One region of the Kribbella hippodromi genome, then DNA from elsewhere that is predicted to be linked to it. Evidence: riboswitches for the same ligand, from Rfam matches in the RefSeq annotation. Region 1 holds a riboswitch; the other holds the start of a gene.
What was found. Region 1 has a riboswitch for cobalamin ahead of metE (5-methyltetrahydropteroyltriglutamate--homocysteine S-methyltransferase). Riboswitches for the same ligand answer to the same signal wherever they lie in the genome.
Positions count from the first base shown of each region.

Region 2: linked by a shared signal. The riboswitch ahead of ABD260_RS25620 (ABC transporter substrate-binding protein) and the one ahead of metE (5-methyltetrahydropteroyltriglutamate--homocysteine S-methyltransferase) in region 1 are both predicted to bind cobalamin.

Region 1 covers NZ_BAAAPH010000006.1:3,844-11,444, forward strand. Annotated here, with positions in the region: gene pta (phosphate acetyltransferase) at 1-1,312, opposite strand, end outside; gene ABD260_RS10635 (VOC family protein) at 1,424-1,792, opposite strand; gene ABD260_RS10640 (helix-turn-helix transcriptional regulator) at 1,858-2,589, opposite strand; gene metE (5-methyltetrahydropteroyltriglutamate--homocysteine S-methyltransferase) at 2,619-4,871, opposite strand; cobalamin riboswitch at 5,016-5,237, opposite strand; gene ABD260_RS10650 (VOC family protein) at 5,275-5,712, opposite strand; gene ABD260_RS10655 (cation:proton antiporter) at 5,823-7,532, shown strand; gene ABD260_RS10660 (hypothetical protein) at 7,569-7,601, shown strand, end outside.
Region 2 covers NZ_BAAAPH010000018.1:21,823-29,423, reverse strand. Annotated here, with positions in the region: gene ABD260_RS25630 (MFS transporter) at 62-1,348, shown strand; gene ABD260_RS25625 (hypothetical protein) at 1,362-2,333, shown strand; cobalamin riboswitch at 2,374-2,557, shown strand; gene ABD260_RS25620 (ABC transporter substrate-binding protein) at 2,584-3,606, shown strand; gene ABD260_RS25615 (FecCD family ABC transporter permease) at 3,603-4,586, shown strand; gene ABD260_RS25610 (FecCD family ABC transporter permease) at 4,622-5,551, shown strand; gene pdxR (MocR-like pyridoxine biosynthesis transcription factor PdxR) at 5,646-7,118, opposite strand; gene ABD260_RS25600 (methyltransferase) at 7,147-7,601, shown strand, end outside.

The DNA of each region.
Region 1 (7,601 bases):
GCTCCGGGTGTACGACGTTCGCCGCCGACACGTCCACGCCGAGCGACGCCGCCTTCTGGCTGATCGCGGCCGGATCGCCCAGCAACGTCAGGTCCGCGACACCACGCCGGAGGAGTACGTCGGCCGCACGCAGAATCCGTTCCTCATCGCCCTCCGGCAGGACGATGTGCCGCCGGTCCGACACTGCCCGGTCGACCAGGCGATGTTCGAACATCAACGGCGTCACCGCACTGCTCCGCGCGAGCGCGAGCTGATCGACCAGCGCCTGCCCGTCGACGTACTTCTCGAACAACGCGAGTGCGGTGTCGATCTTGCGCGGCGCATCCTTCGTCAGCCGCCCACGGACCGCGGTCAGCTGGGCCGAGGTGGTCTGGGTGTCGAGGCTGGTTTCGATGATCGGCAGGGCGAAGCCGAAGCAGTCGATCAGCTCGCGGACCTGCGGGGGCAGCTCGACGCCGCCGTTCACCACGACGGCGGAAATCGGCGGGCAGGTCCCGGACGCGTTGGCCATCAGTACACCGAGGATAACCTCCGGCCGGTCGCCCGCGATCACGACCGCGGCGCCGTCGAAGACATGATCGAGTACGCGTGGCATCGTCATCGCCGCGACCAGCAGGCCGGTGACCTCCTCGGTCAGCAGCTCCGGGTCGCCGCTGAGTAGCCGGCCGCCGATCGGAGCCAGCAGGTCGCGAACCACCGGCTGGCTGAGCACCGCTTCCTCCGGCAGCGCGAGGACCGGAACCCCGAGGCCGTCCAGGGCCGCGATCACCCGCTCACTCTGGTCGAGGCCGACCCGGATCGCGGCCAGCCCGAGCAGCGAGGCATGGTTGGCGATCAGCTCGGCGACGGAGACGTCGGCGAGCGCGCGCAACTCGTGTGGCCTTCGCTCGAACCCGTTCACCACCAGCACCATCGGGGCCCCGAGGTTGGCCGCGATTTTGGCGTTGTACGAGAACTCGGTCGGCGCGCAGACATCGGAGTAGTCGCTGCCGACGACCAGGACCGCCTCGGCCCGTGCGGCGACCGCGCGATACCGCTGCACGATCAGCTCCAGCGCGGCCTCTGGGTCGGCGTGGACCTGGGCGTAGCTGGCGCCGATGCAGTCCGCGTACTCCTGATCGACCGGGTCCTGCGTGAGCAGCAACTCGAGCAACTGGTCGCGACCGCCGTGCCGTGCGGCGCTGACCTGCACGATCGGCCGGAACACCGCCACCCGGCCGAAATGCTTGCCGAGCTGGTGCAGGACGCCGAGTGCGACGGCCGACTTCCCGGTGGTGCCTTCCACCGACGCGATGTAGACGCTGCGTTCCATGCCGGCTGACGATACGGACGTCCGGGCAAGTTGGGGAATGACCGTGACCGGTCACCTGACGCGGGTGGAAACTCGCCGGCCGCGTTTCCATGCGGCCGGCGAGCTGCCGGGTCAGGTACCGGGCTGGGTGAAGATGCCGAAGTGGTTGCCGGCCGGGTCGCGGAGGTGCGCGAGTGCCGGTACGCCGTCCAGCTCCTTGCTGATCACCGAGCCGCCGAGCCGGACCGCTTCCGCGCAGGTCGCCTCGATGTCGGCGACCACGATGTAGAACACCGCGTGGTTCGGCTGCTTGCCGCCGGTGCCGAGGATGCCGCCGGTCGGACGGTCCGCGCCGGCCGCGGTGATGTTGCGGTAGTCGAAACCGCCCGCCTCGGGCACGAAGGTCCAGTCGAACAGGCTGCCGTAGAACTTCTGGGCGGTGTCGGGGTCGTCGGTCGCGACCTCGAACCAGGCCAGCGTGCCGGGTCCGGGAAGAGCCATGAGAACTCGCTTTCATCGAATCGATCGTCGAACGAGTGCCACGATTCCGGCCGGACGCGACAGCCCTATGTCGGTGTTGGAAAAAGTTCTTCCGGCCGCAGTGCCTCGTACGGCAGATCGGGATCCCGGCACACCACCTTCAGCTCCTCGGTCTCCCGGCGGCGCGGCACCGGCGTACGCTCCGCGCGGACGATCCGGTCCATCCGGAAGATCCGGTCCTCCTGGCGGAGGTGGCACCAGGCGGTCAGGTACGAACCGTTCTGCGCGACCACCACATGCTGCGGCTCGACGTCCCGCTCGGTCCCGGCGCCGTTCGTGTCGGTGTAGGTGATCCGGAGCACCGCGTTGTCGCTGATCGCCCGCCAGATCTGCTCGGCGATCTCACCGTCCGGATCGGGCGGCGCGGGCCGTACGAGCAGCCGCACCTTGCCCGCGGCCGCCCGCGCCTCCTCCAGATCCTTCGCCGGCATCGCGGCCACGATCTTCCGCAAGGCGCTCCGGGCGTCCTTCGCGAACAGCACGTGCTCGGTCCGGCTCAGCGCGACCGCGACCGCCATCGCCTCGCGCGGAGTGAAGTTGAGCGGCGGCAAGGTCATCGCCCGATCCACCGAGTACCCGCCGGTACGCCCCTGTTTGGTTGCCAACGGCACCCCGGCCTGGCCGAGCGCGCTCAGATCCCGCTCGATCGTCCGCGCGCTGACCTCGAACCGCTCAGCCAGCTGCCGCGCCGTCCGCCCCCGCGGCCCCGCCGCCCGAAGCTCCTCCACGAGCGCGTACAACCGATCCATCCGATTCATACCCGCAGGCTAAACGGCAGCGCCGACAATCAGGCCAGGGTTGCGCGTACCTCCCGGGTGGCGGCCACCAGGTTGCGCAGCGACTCCTGGACCTCGGGCCAGTCGCGGGTCTTGAGGCCGCAGTCCGGATTGACCCACAGCCGCTCTGCCGGGACGACCGCGAGCGCCGCGCGGATCAGCGAGCGGACCTCGTCGGCAGTCGGCACGCGCGGCGAGTGGATGTCGTACACGCCTGGTCCGACACCCCGGCCGAAGCCGATCGTGTCGAGATCGTCGAGCACCTCCATCCGGGACCGGGCCGCCTCGATCGTGGTCACGTCCGCGTCCAGGCCGTCGATTCCGGTGATGACTGCCCCGAACTCGGAGTAGCAGAGGTGGGTATGGACCTGCACCGCCGCCGGGGCACCGCCGGTCGCGAGCCGGAACGCTCCGACCGACCAGTCCAGGTACGCCTTGCGGTCCGCCTCGCGGAGCGGGAGCAGTTCGCGCAGTGCCGGCTCGTCGACCTGGACGATCCGGGTCCCGGCCGTGACCAGCTCGGTCACCTCGTCCCGGAGCGCCAGCGCGACCTGGTCGGCGGTCGTTGCCGGCGGCTGATCGTCGCGGACGAACGACCAGGCGAGGATCGTCACCGGCCCGGTCAGCATGCCCTTGACCGGGCGATCGGTCAGCGACTGGGCGTACGACGTCCAGCCGACGGTCATCGGGGCCGGCCGGGACACGTCGCCGTGCAGGATCGGCGGCCGGACGCAGCGGCTGCCGTATGACTGCACCCAGCCGAGCCGTGTCGTCGCAAAGCCGTCCAGCCGCTCGGCGAAGTACTGAACCATGTCGTTGCGCTCGGGCTCACCGTGGACCAGGACGTCCAGCTCCAGTTCCTCCTGGAGCTCGATCGCGCGCCGGATCTCCGTACGCAGCCGGTCGTCGTGCTCGGCCTGGGTGATCCGCCCGGCCCGGAGATCGGTACGGATCCTGCGAACGTCGGCGGTCTGCGGAAACGATCCGATCGTCGTCGTCGGCAGTGCTGGCAGCCCGAGCGCCTGTTGCGCCGCGCGACGCTCCTCGTACGGCGCCCGCTGCCGGTCCTCGGCGCGTACGCCGGCCGCCCGCGCACGGACCGCCTGATCCCGGATGAGATCGGACTCGCTCGGGAGCCGGCGCTTGACCCGCTCCAGATCGACGAGCACGCCGTAGTCCTCGTTGATCGCCCGGCCGAGCAGGACGACCTCGTCCACCTTCTGCCGCGCAAACGCCAGCCGGTCCCGGACGGCGGGGTCAAGCTCGTCCTCGACATCCAGGTCGTACGGGACGTGCAGGAGCGAGCAGGAGGTGGAGATGCCGAGCCGGCCGACCGCGGTGCGCAGGTCGGCACAGGTCGAGACCGCGTCGCCGAGCCGGGTCCGCCACACGTTGCGGCCGTCGACCAGCCCGGCGTACACCGTCTTGCGGCGCAGCGACGGGAGCTCGGCGATCCGCCGCACCAGACTCGGCGCGGACACCAGGTCGACGGCAAGTGCCTCGACCGAAGTTGCGGCGAGCACGGGCAGGGCGTTGCCGGGGTCGCCGAAGTACGTGGCGACCAGGAGATCCGGGCGGTCGACGGCGGTCGCGAGCCGGTCATAGGCGCGGAGCAGCGCATCCAGTTCGGCCGGCGTACGGTCCTGGGCGAGCGCTGGTTCGTCGAGCTGGACCCAGTCGGCGCCGGCCTGGTCGAGTACGGCGAGCAGCTCGAGGTACCGGTCCACCAGTGGATCGAGCAAGGTCAGCACGTTCACGCCCGGCCTGGTTGCTTTCGACAACAACAAGAAGGTGAGCGGACCGATCAGTACGGGCCGCAGCTCGACGCCGAGTGCCCGCGCCTCCGCGAGCTCACCGAGCACCTTGCCCGGTTCCAGCCCGAACGTCGTGGTCTCGTCGAGCTCCGGCACCAGGTAGTGGTAGTTCGTGTCGAACCACTTGGTCAGCTCCAGCGGCGCGACGTCGTCCCGGCCGCGGGCCATCGCGAAGTACGTGTCGAGCGGCGACAGGCCGAGGTCGCGGAAGCGGTCCGGGGTGAGATCGAACAGCTGGACGTGGTCCAGCATCTGGTCGTAGTACGAGAAGGTGTTGCCGGGGATCGAATCGAGACCTTGCAGTTGCTGCCAGGTCTGCGTCCGGAGCCGGCGGGCGGTCGTCTCGAGCGCATCCTGGTCGCCGGTGCGCCAGTACGTTTCCAGGGCGTGCTTCAGTTCGCGCCTGGGGCCGATGCGCGGGTATCCCAGGACCGTGGTGAGGGTGTTCACGTCTCTCTCCTCGCGAGCGTGTGCCGAGGGATCGGCGGGTCTCGCGGGTACGACGTGCCGGCCACGACCGCTGTCCGGGACGACCGGTGCTGCCGCGGGGCCGGGCGGGTCCTCCCACGGGACATCCGATCCGCCGCGCACCGGGTGGTACGCGGACCGGCGGCAGGTCTTCGGACTCACGGGCGGACCGGTCGGACAACCGGTGGACCTACTGGCCGTCGCTTCCCGGACTCGCGTCCAGTGCTGTTGACGGCGGTCGTTCCCGTTCACCGCTGCGGGGCAGTCCTGGATTCACACCAGGTTCCCTCTTGCCTCGCCGGGCCACGAACCGCATGACCCTGGCGAACCGTCGGCACCTCAGAGGATAGCGCTCCGCGACGTCGCGCGAGCGGTTGTCCACAGGTCAGTCGAGATCTTCGGCCAGGGCGATGATGATGCCGGCGGGACCGCGCAGGTAGCAGAGGCGGTGGGCGGTTTCGTATTGCTCGATGCGGCCGATGAGTTCGGCGCCGTGGGGTTTCAGGCGGGCGACGGTGTCGTCGAGGTCCTCGACGGCGAACATCAGGTTGCGGAGGCCGATCGTGTTCGGGGGCGCGGACGGCTCGGCGGTGGTGGCGACGGGGTGGGTGTAGGTGGTCAGCTCGAGCTGACCGTGGCCGTCGGGGGTGCGAAGGAAGACGATCTCCGCGTGGACGTCGGTCATGCCGGAGACGCCGTCGACCCACGGGCCGGCGATCGGTGCGCGGCCGACCTCCGTCATGCCGAGTTCGAGGAAGAACGCGGTCGCGGCTTCCAGGTCGTCCACGACTACGCCTACGTGGTCCATCCGCTTGATCGTCATGACTGGCTCCTCGGGTCGGGGTTGCTTCTGACCGGAGGACGAGGCTGCCTCGGCGTTCTCTACATCCAGGTCCGCGGATTTTGTGGATCGGTGGCCTAAGGTGCGGAGACGTGGATCATCAGATTGTCCTGATCGCCGGCTGCGGGCTCGCGATCATGATCGCGGCCTCGGTGTTCGCGCGCCGGACGGGCGTGGCGGCGCCGTTGCTGCTGGTCGCGCTGGGCATCGGGGCGAGTTACCTGCCGAGCACGCCGGCCATCCACATCGAGCCGGAGATCATCCTCGCGGGCGTGCTGCCGCCGCTGCTCTACTCGGCCGCGGTGCAGTTGCCGGTGCTGGACGTACGCCGGAACTTCGGGTTGATCTCGTGGTTGTCGGTCGTGATGGTGATCGTGTCCGCGCTGGTGATCGGCGCGCTCGTGCACGCTGCCTTCCCGAGCATCTCGTTCGCGCTGGCGGTCGCGCTCGGAGCGGTGGTGAGCCCGACGGACGCGGTCGCGGCGACCGCGATCGGGCACCGGGTCGGGCTGCCACCACGGTTGATGACCGTGCTCGAAGGGGAGAGCCTCGTCAACGACGCGTCGGCGCTGGTGGTGCTGCGGACCGCGCTGGCGGCGCTCGCGGTCACCACGCACTTCAGCCTCGGGCACACCGTGCTCGACTTCGCCTGGGCGGTCGTCGGCGCGATCCTGATCGGCGGCGCGGTCGGCCTGCTGACGGCACTGCTGCGGCAGCGGCTCGATGATCCGGTCCTGAACACGACGATTTCGTTCGCCGTACCGTTCCTCGCGTACTTCCCGGCCGAGGGCGTGCACGCGTCGGGCGTACTCGCGGTGGTGATCGCCGGGCTGCTCACCGGTGCGCTCGGAAGCCGGCGGTTCAGCGCGCGGGACCGGCAGACCCAGGCCACGACCTGGACGACCATCAGCTTCATCCTGGAAAGCGGTGTCTTCCTCGCGATGGGGTACCAGCTTCCGGAGCTGGTGGATGACGCTCGCGTCGAGACGAGCTTCGGCGAGATCACCCTGCTCGTACTGCTGGTGGTCGTGCTGTTGATCGTGCTGCGCTTCCTCGGACTCGCCTGGCCCGCACTGCAGAGCCGGTTCGGGTCGGACGATCGCAACGATCAGCTCCGGGCCAGGCTGAGCGAGATGGGCGAACGCCTCGACGCGATGGAACCGTCGGGGGAGCGCGAGGAGAACCGGCTCGCGTGGGCGCGCAAACGGCTCGCCCGCAGCCACGCCGACATCGACTTCGAGGAACGCGAGCCGATCACCGGCCGTGGACTGCTCGTCCTCGCCTGGGCCGGCATGCGCGGCGTTGTCACGGTCGCCGCCGTGCAGACCATTCCGGCCGGTACGCCGCATCGCGCCACTGTCGTACTGGCCGCATTCATCGTCGCGCTGATCACGCTGGTGCTGTTCGGGTTGACGCTGCCGGCGGTGATCGCGCGGATGCGGTTCAGCTCGGAGAGCGCCGAGGACAAGCGTGACTCCGTCCAGGCGTTGATGCGGCAGATCGGCGAGGCCGCGATCGACGCGCTCGGTCCGTTGGACGAACAAACGGTCGACGGCGAACCGCTCGATCCGGCGGCGGTGAGTGCCCTCAAGGAGCGGATCGTGCCGCGGTTGATGTCCGGCGGCCGGCAATTGCGCGACACCAAGCCGGACACCCGCGAGCAAATGGCGGTCCTGCAACGCCGGTACCTGGACGCGATGCGCGAAGCACTCCAAGCCGAACGGAGCATCGGCGGGTACAGCTCAGCCACGTACCGCCAGGTCGAATCGTTCCTGGACACGGTCGAGCGGGGCTTCGGATAGCGCGGGGTTGGGACCGGGCGGGCGTATGGTCCGAGCATGGAGACACCGCGTGTACTGGTGATCGGCCTC
Region 2 (7,601 bases), on a different contig from region 1:
GTGGAAATGGTTGCCCAAAAACAGGTTCGTCCGCGCCGCTAGGTGCTGTCACCATACTCAGGTGGCTCTAAGTCTCCGGACCCGCTTTTCCCGGCTGCGGGTGGATCTGACCCCGTGGCACGGCTCGCGGGATTTCCGCATTCTGCTGGTGTCCGGGTCGGTGTTCTTCCTCGGCGGCATGGTCGGGTACGTCGCGCTGCCGTACCAGCTGTACCAACTGACCGGCTCCAACTTCGCGGTCGGCGCGATGGGCCTGGTGACGATCGCGCCCCTGGTCGTGTTCGGTCTGTACGGCGGCGCGCTGGCCGATCATGTGGAACGCCGGAAGCTCCTGGTCGGTACCGGACTGGCCCAGGTGGTCATTTCTGCGCTGATGGTCGCCAACACCCTGCTGCCGAACCCGCAGATCTGGCTGATCTACGTCTGCGGCGCACTGAACGCGATCGCCTCGTCACTCCAGCGGCCGAGCCGCGACGCGTTGCTGCCGCGGGTGGTGAAGCACGCGGAGATCCCGGCCGCGGTCGCGCTGAGCTCCCTGACCGCCCAGATCGGCCAACTGGCCGGCCCGGCGCTGGGTGGGGTGCTGGTCGGTTCGGTCGGCGTGACCTGGGCGTTCAGCGTCGAACTGGTCGGGATCGTGTTCGCGACCCTGCTGTACGCCCGTCTTGGCTCGTACCGGCCGAGTGGGCAGACGAGCGCTCCCAGTCTGCGCGCGATCGGGGGCGGGATCACGTACGCGTTCCGGCGCAAGGACCTGCTCGCGACGTACCTGGTGGACATGGTCGGGATGTTCCTGGCGATGCCGATCGTGCTGTTCCCGGCGTTCGCGACCGAAGTACTGAAGGAACCGAAGCTGCTCGGGCTGCTGTACAGCGCGGAGGCGATCGGGGCGATGTGCGCCAGCCTGACCAGTGGCTGGGCGAAGCGCGTCCATCATCAAGGGCGCGCGGTCGTACTGGCGACGATGAGCTGGGGCGCGGCGGTCGGGGTCGCCGGGCTGGCACCGAACATCTGGTTCGCGATCGCGTTCTTCGCCGTCGCGGGCGCGGCCGACATGGTGTCGGGGCTGTTCCGCGCGGTGATCTGGAACCAGACGATCCCGGACGAGATGCGCGGCCGGCTGGCCGGGATCGAGATGCTCGGCTACTCCCTCGGCCCGCTCGGCGGCCAGGCCCGTTCCGGCGTGGTCGCGGACCTGACCAGTGTCCGGACCGCGATCGTCAGCGGCGGCGCGCTGTGCGTCGTGGGCGTGCTCGGCACAGCGGCCTGGCTGCGCGAGTTCTGGCGCTACGACGCCCGCACCGACGAACACGCCGTCCGCGAAAGAGCTGTCCGCGCCGCCGGTTAGGCTTCCAGTCATCATGCGTATCCGCCGGGTAGTGATCACAGGGCTGGTGGCCGGGCTGCTGGCCGGCTGTGGCGGGCTGAAGCCGGAGAACGCGCCGAGTGCGCCGCCGCTGGTGTCGGTGAGTACGCCGCCGGACTCGGAGACCCCGTCTGCGACGCCCTCGATCACGCCGAGTGAGCCCGCGAAGGCCGCCGACACGTTGTGCGTACGCATGAACGCGACCTTGGTGAAATCGACCCTGGGCGTACCGGTCGCGAACGTTCAGCCGAAGACACCGCCGGCCGACTTCGGCTTCCCGACGTACGACGTCTGTCAGCTGGAGCTCAGTATCGGCCCGAACGGCCCGGTGCTGAACGTGGAGACTTCGGTGCTGCCGGCAACAAAGGCGACGCTGGCGGCGACCCAGAAGGCGTACGCGGCGACCAAGGGCGAACCGGCCAAACCGGCAGTCGTCGGCGAAGGTGCGTACGGGACCAGTACGTTCGTGGTGTTCTTGCTGGACGGCAAGCTGTACAAGATCGCCGGGCCGAAGGCGACGCCGGCAAAGTACGTCGAGATCGCGCGCGATGCCGTACTCCAGGCGCCGGGTCTGCCGGACGCGGAATGGCAGCTCAAGCGGCCGGAGTGCGAGCGCGGATCGTCCGCGGCCGAGAAGGTGATGGGCGCCGCCGCGATGATCCGGCGGGACGGTCAGACGCCGGCCGGCGACCCGGTGTGCGGCTGGGTGAGCTCGACGAACCTGCTGTACAGCACGGTCCGGCGGACGCCGAACGCGAAGGCGCTGATGGCTCCGATCAGCAAGCTGGCGACGGCCCAGTCGGTGCCGCTGGGTGACGAGGGGTACGTCGACACCGCGACCGGGCGGACCACGATCCGGGTCGGCGACGACAAGCTGGTCGACCTGGTCCCGCTGCCGGCGCGCGCGATCAATCCCGATCTGATGCCGCAGTTCGCGCTCGCGATGTCGCCGCTCTACACCCGCTGAGACGTTTGTCGCGACGCCCGCCGCGACCGGATCGCGGGTGCTAGTGTGGCGGCGCCGTGGTGTACGGGAAGCCGGTGAAGTACCGGCGCGGCCCTCGCCACTGTGATCGGGATGTGCATCAGTCGTACCCGCAAGGGGACCACTGGCCGCGTGCGGCTGGGAAGGTCAGACCGGTGGACGCGGTACCCGTCAGCCAGGAGACCGGCCACGGCGTTGACCCGTCCACGAGGTGCTGGAGGAGCGGTCCGCCATGGCCGTCGTACGCGTTTTTGCTGCTGTCCTTTCCCTGTCGTTGCTGGCCGGCTGCGGTCCAGCCGCCGAAGCCGGCTCGCGCGCCGACGCGATCACCGTGCGGAACTGCGGGATCGACGTCACCGTCAACGGCCCACCGAAGCGCGTGTTCGCCGCGTACCAGCCGGCCATCGAGATGGCGCATGCGCTGGGCATTTCCGATCGATTGGTCGGCACGGCGTACCTCGATGCGCAGGTGCTGCCGGAGTACGCCGCCGCGCAGGCGAAGGCGAAGTACTTCAAGAACCTGCCGAGCCGCGAGGAACTACTCAGCCTGAATCCGGATTTCGTGCTGTCCGGGTTCAACGACGTGTTCAGCGCGGCCGGTAGCGACTCGAGCTTCGGTAGCCGGAAGAGCCTGGCCGACCTTGGCGTACGCACCTGGATCTTCAGTCCGCTCTGTCCGACCGCGGACGGCAAGGGCGACGAGGCGATCGACCCGGCGACGGTCTCGATGGACAACGTGTACGCGGACCTGCGTGATCTCGGCCGGTTGTTCGGCGTCGAGGACCGCGCCGAGAACGTGATCGCGGAGCAGCAACGCCGGATCGCCGCGGTCGGGAACGCGGTCAAGAACGCGCCGCGGCCGACCGTCGCGATCATCCGGCCGGCGCTCGAGGGCGGCGGGCTGACGGTTTCCGGCGGGCCGGATTTCGGGACGGTACTGATCCGGCAGGCGGGTGGCGTGAACGCGTTCGCGGACCTGACCTCGAAGCGGAACGTGAAGATCAGCGTCGAGGAATTCATCAAGCGCGATCCGGACTACGTACTGATCAGCGGGTGTTGCGACGCGTCCATGACTGCCGCGTCGTCGCAGCCGGATGTGGCCAAGCTGCTCGCGAATCCGGCGTACGCGAACCTCAAGGCGGTCCGCAACCGGCACGTGATCCCGTGGTTGTTCGCGAATCACTCGGCCGGCGTGCGAGGGGCGTACACGACCGAGAACCTGGCGCACATCCTGCATCCTGACCTGGTCAAGTGAGGAAGGCGGGCGGTCTCGCCCTGTGTGTCGCGGTGCTCGGGATCGCCGTGGTGCTGTCGTTGTGCGCCGGGAGCCGGTGGATCGGGGTCGGGGAGGTGTACCGGGCGCTGGGTGAGTTCGGCGGGAGCGATACCGATCGGGTGGTGCGGTATCTGCGGTTGCCACGGACGCTTGCCGGGGTTCTGGTCGGCGTCGCGCTGGGGCTGTCGGGCGGGGTGATGCAGGGCGTGACGCGCAATCCGCTCGCCGATCCGGGCATCCTGGGCGTGAACGCTGGCGCCGCGGTGGCTGTGGTTGCGGCGATTGGGCTGTTCGGGGTGCACAGCCTGAACGGGTACGTGTGGTTCGCGATGGGTGGGGCGTTGGTGGCTACCGTCGTCGTGTATCTGGTGGGGGCGGTTGGCGGGACGACGCCGGTGAAGCTCGCGCTTGCCGGCGCGGCGATCTCCGCACTGCTGGGCTCGATCACCTCGGCGGCCACGTTGCTCGATCTGTCGACGTTGAACGAGTACCGCTTCTGGGTGGTTGGGTCGTTGTCGCTGGCTGATCAGGGGATGGTGCTGCAGGCCGTGCCATTTATTGCTGTAGGCACCTTTTTGGCGTTGGTGCTCGGTCGATCGCTCAATCAGCTTGCGCTGGGAGAAGATCTGGCTCGGGCGCTGGGTACGCGAGTGATGCTGGTGCGGGTGCTTGCCGGTCTGGCGGTGGTTGTGCTTGCGGGTACGGCGACTGCTATTGCTGGCCCGATCGGGTTTCTCGGGCTGGCTGTTCCGCATGTGGCGCGGACGATTGTCGGGCCGGATCAGCGGTGGATTTTGCCTTGGTCGATGGTGCTTTCGCCTGCTGTGTTGCTGCTTTCGGATGTCGTTGGGCGGGTGGCGGCGCGGCCGGCTGAGTTGCAGGTTGGGATTGTCACGGCGTTGGTGGGTGCGCCGTTGTTCATCGCACTGGTTCGGCGGCGGCGGATGGCCTCGCTGTGAAGGTTTCCAGTGGTGTGGTTTCGGGGATTGCGTGGGTGTTGATTGCGATGGTCGGCGCGTTTGCGCTGACTCGGGGCGATTACACGCTGCCGCTCGGGGAAGTACTTCGTACGCTGTCCGGGCATGGCACTTTGATCACGTATGACGTGGTGGTGAACAATCGATTGCCTCGTATTCTCACCGGAATCGGCGTGGGGATGGCGTTCGCGATGTCGGGGGCGATCTTTCAGCGGCTGGCCCGGAATCCGTTGGTCAGTCCGGATTTGATCGGTATCAACGCGGGGGCGGCGCTGGCGGCCGTACTGATCATCACTGTGATCGGGAGCGGGTGGATTCCGCTCGGGGCACTTGTCGGATCGCTGGTTTCGGCGTTGTGCGTCTACTTGCTTGCGTACCGGGGCGGGGTGTCCGGGAATCGGCTGGTACTCGTTGGGGTTGGTGTGACGGCGATCGTCGGGTCGTTGACTGCTTACTTGCTGACGTTGGCTGATATCTACACGGCGAAAAGTGCGTCGATGTGGCTGGCGGGCAGTTTGGCGGGGCGGTCGTGGACGCATGTCGTACTGATCGGAATCACCTTGTTTGTGGGGGTTCCGGCCGCGGTGGTGGTCGAGCGGCAGCTGCGGCTGTTGGAGCTTGGTGATGATTTGGCGCGGGCGCTGGGTGGGCGGGTCGAGAGTGCGCGCGGCGTGCTGATCACGCTTGGCGTCGGCCTGGCCGCGATGGCGACGGCGACCGCGGGACCAATCGGCTTCGTCGCCTTGGTCGCTCCGCAGCTGACCCGTCGCCTGACCGCGGATCGCACAGCCAGACTGCCAACCTCGGGCGCGATCGGCGCGCTGCTGGTGGTCAGCTCAGACCTCATCGCCCGAACGGTGGTCGCACCAACAGTCCTACCGGTCGGCATAGTCACCGCCTTCCTCGGTGCGCCCTACCTGCTGTTCCTGATCACCCGCCGAGCCTGATCGGCCGTAACGACAGGAGGTGTCGGCTTCGCCTGGTGGTTCGCACGCTCAGCGGCGGGTTGGCAGCGCGCTTTGAGGGCACTACCTCCTGTCGTTAGGGCAACTCGGCGGCGATGGTGGTGATGGCGGCGGTGATTTCGGTGGGGGTGCGGGCGGCGTAGCCGAGGACCAGGCCGGGGGCGTGGGGGAGCTGGCAGTGCCACGAGAGGGGATGGCATTTGACGCCGCTGCGGAGCGCGGCGGCGGCCAACTCGACGTCGTCGATCGGATCGTCGAAGGTGATGGTCAGGTGCAGGCCGGCGGCGGCCCCGTGGATGGTTGCTGTGGGCAAGTGGTTCTGGATCGCGGTGACCATTGCGTCCCGGCGGGTCCGGTGCCGGCGGCGGAGGAAGCGGAGCTGCCGTTCGAGTTCACCGGACTCCATCAGGTGCGCGAGCGTGAGCTGCGGCAGGGCCGCGTTGCCTAGATCGGCGAGCCGTTTCTTGTTGATCAGTTCTTCCTTGTACTGCGCGGGTGCGAGCATCCACCCGATCCGTAGCGCAGGAGCGAGCAGCTTCGAGACACTGCCGACGTAGATCACCTGGTCGCCGAGCATCGCCCGGAGCGCGGGCACGGGCGGCCGGTCGTACCGGTGCTCGGCGTCGTAGTCGTCCTCCACGATCAGCCCGCCGTCGGCTGCCCACTGGATCAGTTCGCGCCGCCGTTCGCCCTCCAGCACGACGCCGGTCGGGAAGTGATGGGCGGGCGTCACCATCACCACCCGGGACTGAGATTCCCGTAGTGCGTCCACGCGCAGGCCGCGATCGTCGACCGGGATCGGCGGGACCTGCATCCCCCAGCTGTGCAGGTGCTGGCGCGATCCGAGTGAGCCCGGGTCCTCGACGGCGATCTCGTGGATGCCGCGCTCGGCGAGGACCTGCGCGACCAGGCCGATCGCCTGCGCCACACCGGCGACGATGATCAAGTAGTCCGGGTCGGCGGCGATCCCGCGATACTGCGCCAGCCAAGCGGTGACTGCCCGGCGAAGCGCAGGAGTCCCCGCCGGATCGCCGTACCCGAACTGCGCCGAGGCCAGATCTCCCAGCACCGCCCGCTCCGCCCGCAACCACCCACTCCGCGGAAATGCCGCCAAGTCCGGCACCCCTGGCGTCAGATCAATCCGCGCCCGCGCATCCCGCAACTGATCAAAGATCTCCATTCCAGGCTCGTTCAGGTGTGTTCTCGTACCCGGAGGGTTGTTGTTTGTGGGCGGTGCTGTGCTGATCGGCGCAGCAACAACCACCGTCCCCGCACGACCTTTGCCCGCGACCTGCCCGTCCTCGGTCAGGCGTTGGTAGGCCTCGGTGACTACGCCGCGAGAGATGCCGAGGTCGGTGGCCAGGGTGCGAGTGGCGGGGAGGCGGGTGCCGACCGGAAGGTGGCCGGTGGAGATTGCCGTGCGGAGGTGGTCGGTGAGCCAGTCCGCGAGGCCGCCGGCGGGTGCCTCGGCGGGGTCAAGCTGGAGGAAGTCCGCCCCGGTGGACTGACCATTGGACCTGCCAATATCGGACTGATTGGACCTGTTCACAGGACCATTGTCGCGCGACTGTGGAGACATGGGAACTGACTACGTCCACGGCTACACCCCGGCAGAGACCCGCCGCCTCACCGAGCAGGCCGGGACACTCGCCGAACTGCTGCACGGCGGCACCACCTACCCACCGGGCAGTCGTGTCCTGGAAGCCGGCTGCGGCGTCGGCGCGCAGACCGTACAGCTGGTCACTCGTAGCCCGGGCATCGAGCTCGTGTCGGTGGATGTCTCCGAGGAATCGCTCGCGCAGGCGAAGGCACGGCTCGCGGCGGCAGCGCCGTACGCGACTGTCGACTGGCGGCACGCGGACCTGCTCGACCTGCCTGACGAGAAGTTCGACCACGTGTTCCTGTGCTTCGTCCTCGAGCATCTCGCCGACCCGCACGATGCGCTCGCCCGGCTCCGCGACCACCTCAACCCCGGCGGCACCATCACCGTGATCGAAGGCGACCACGGCTCGGCGATCTACCACCCGCGCAG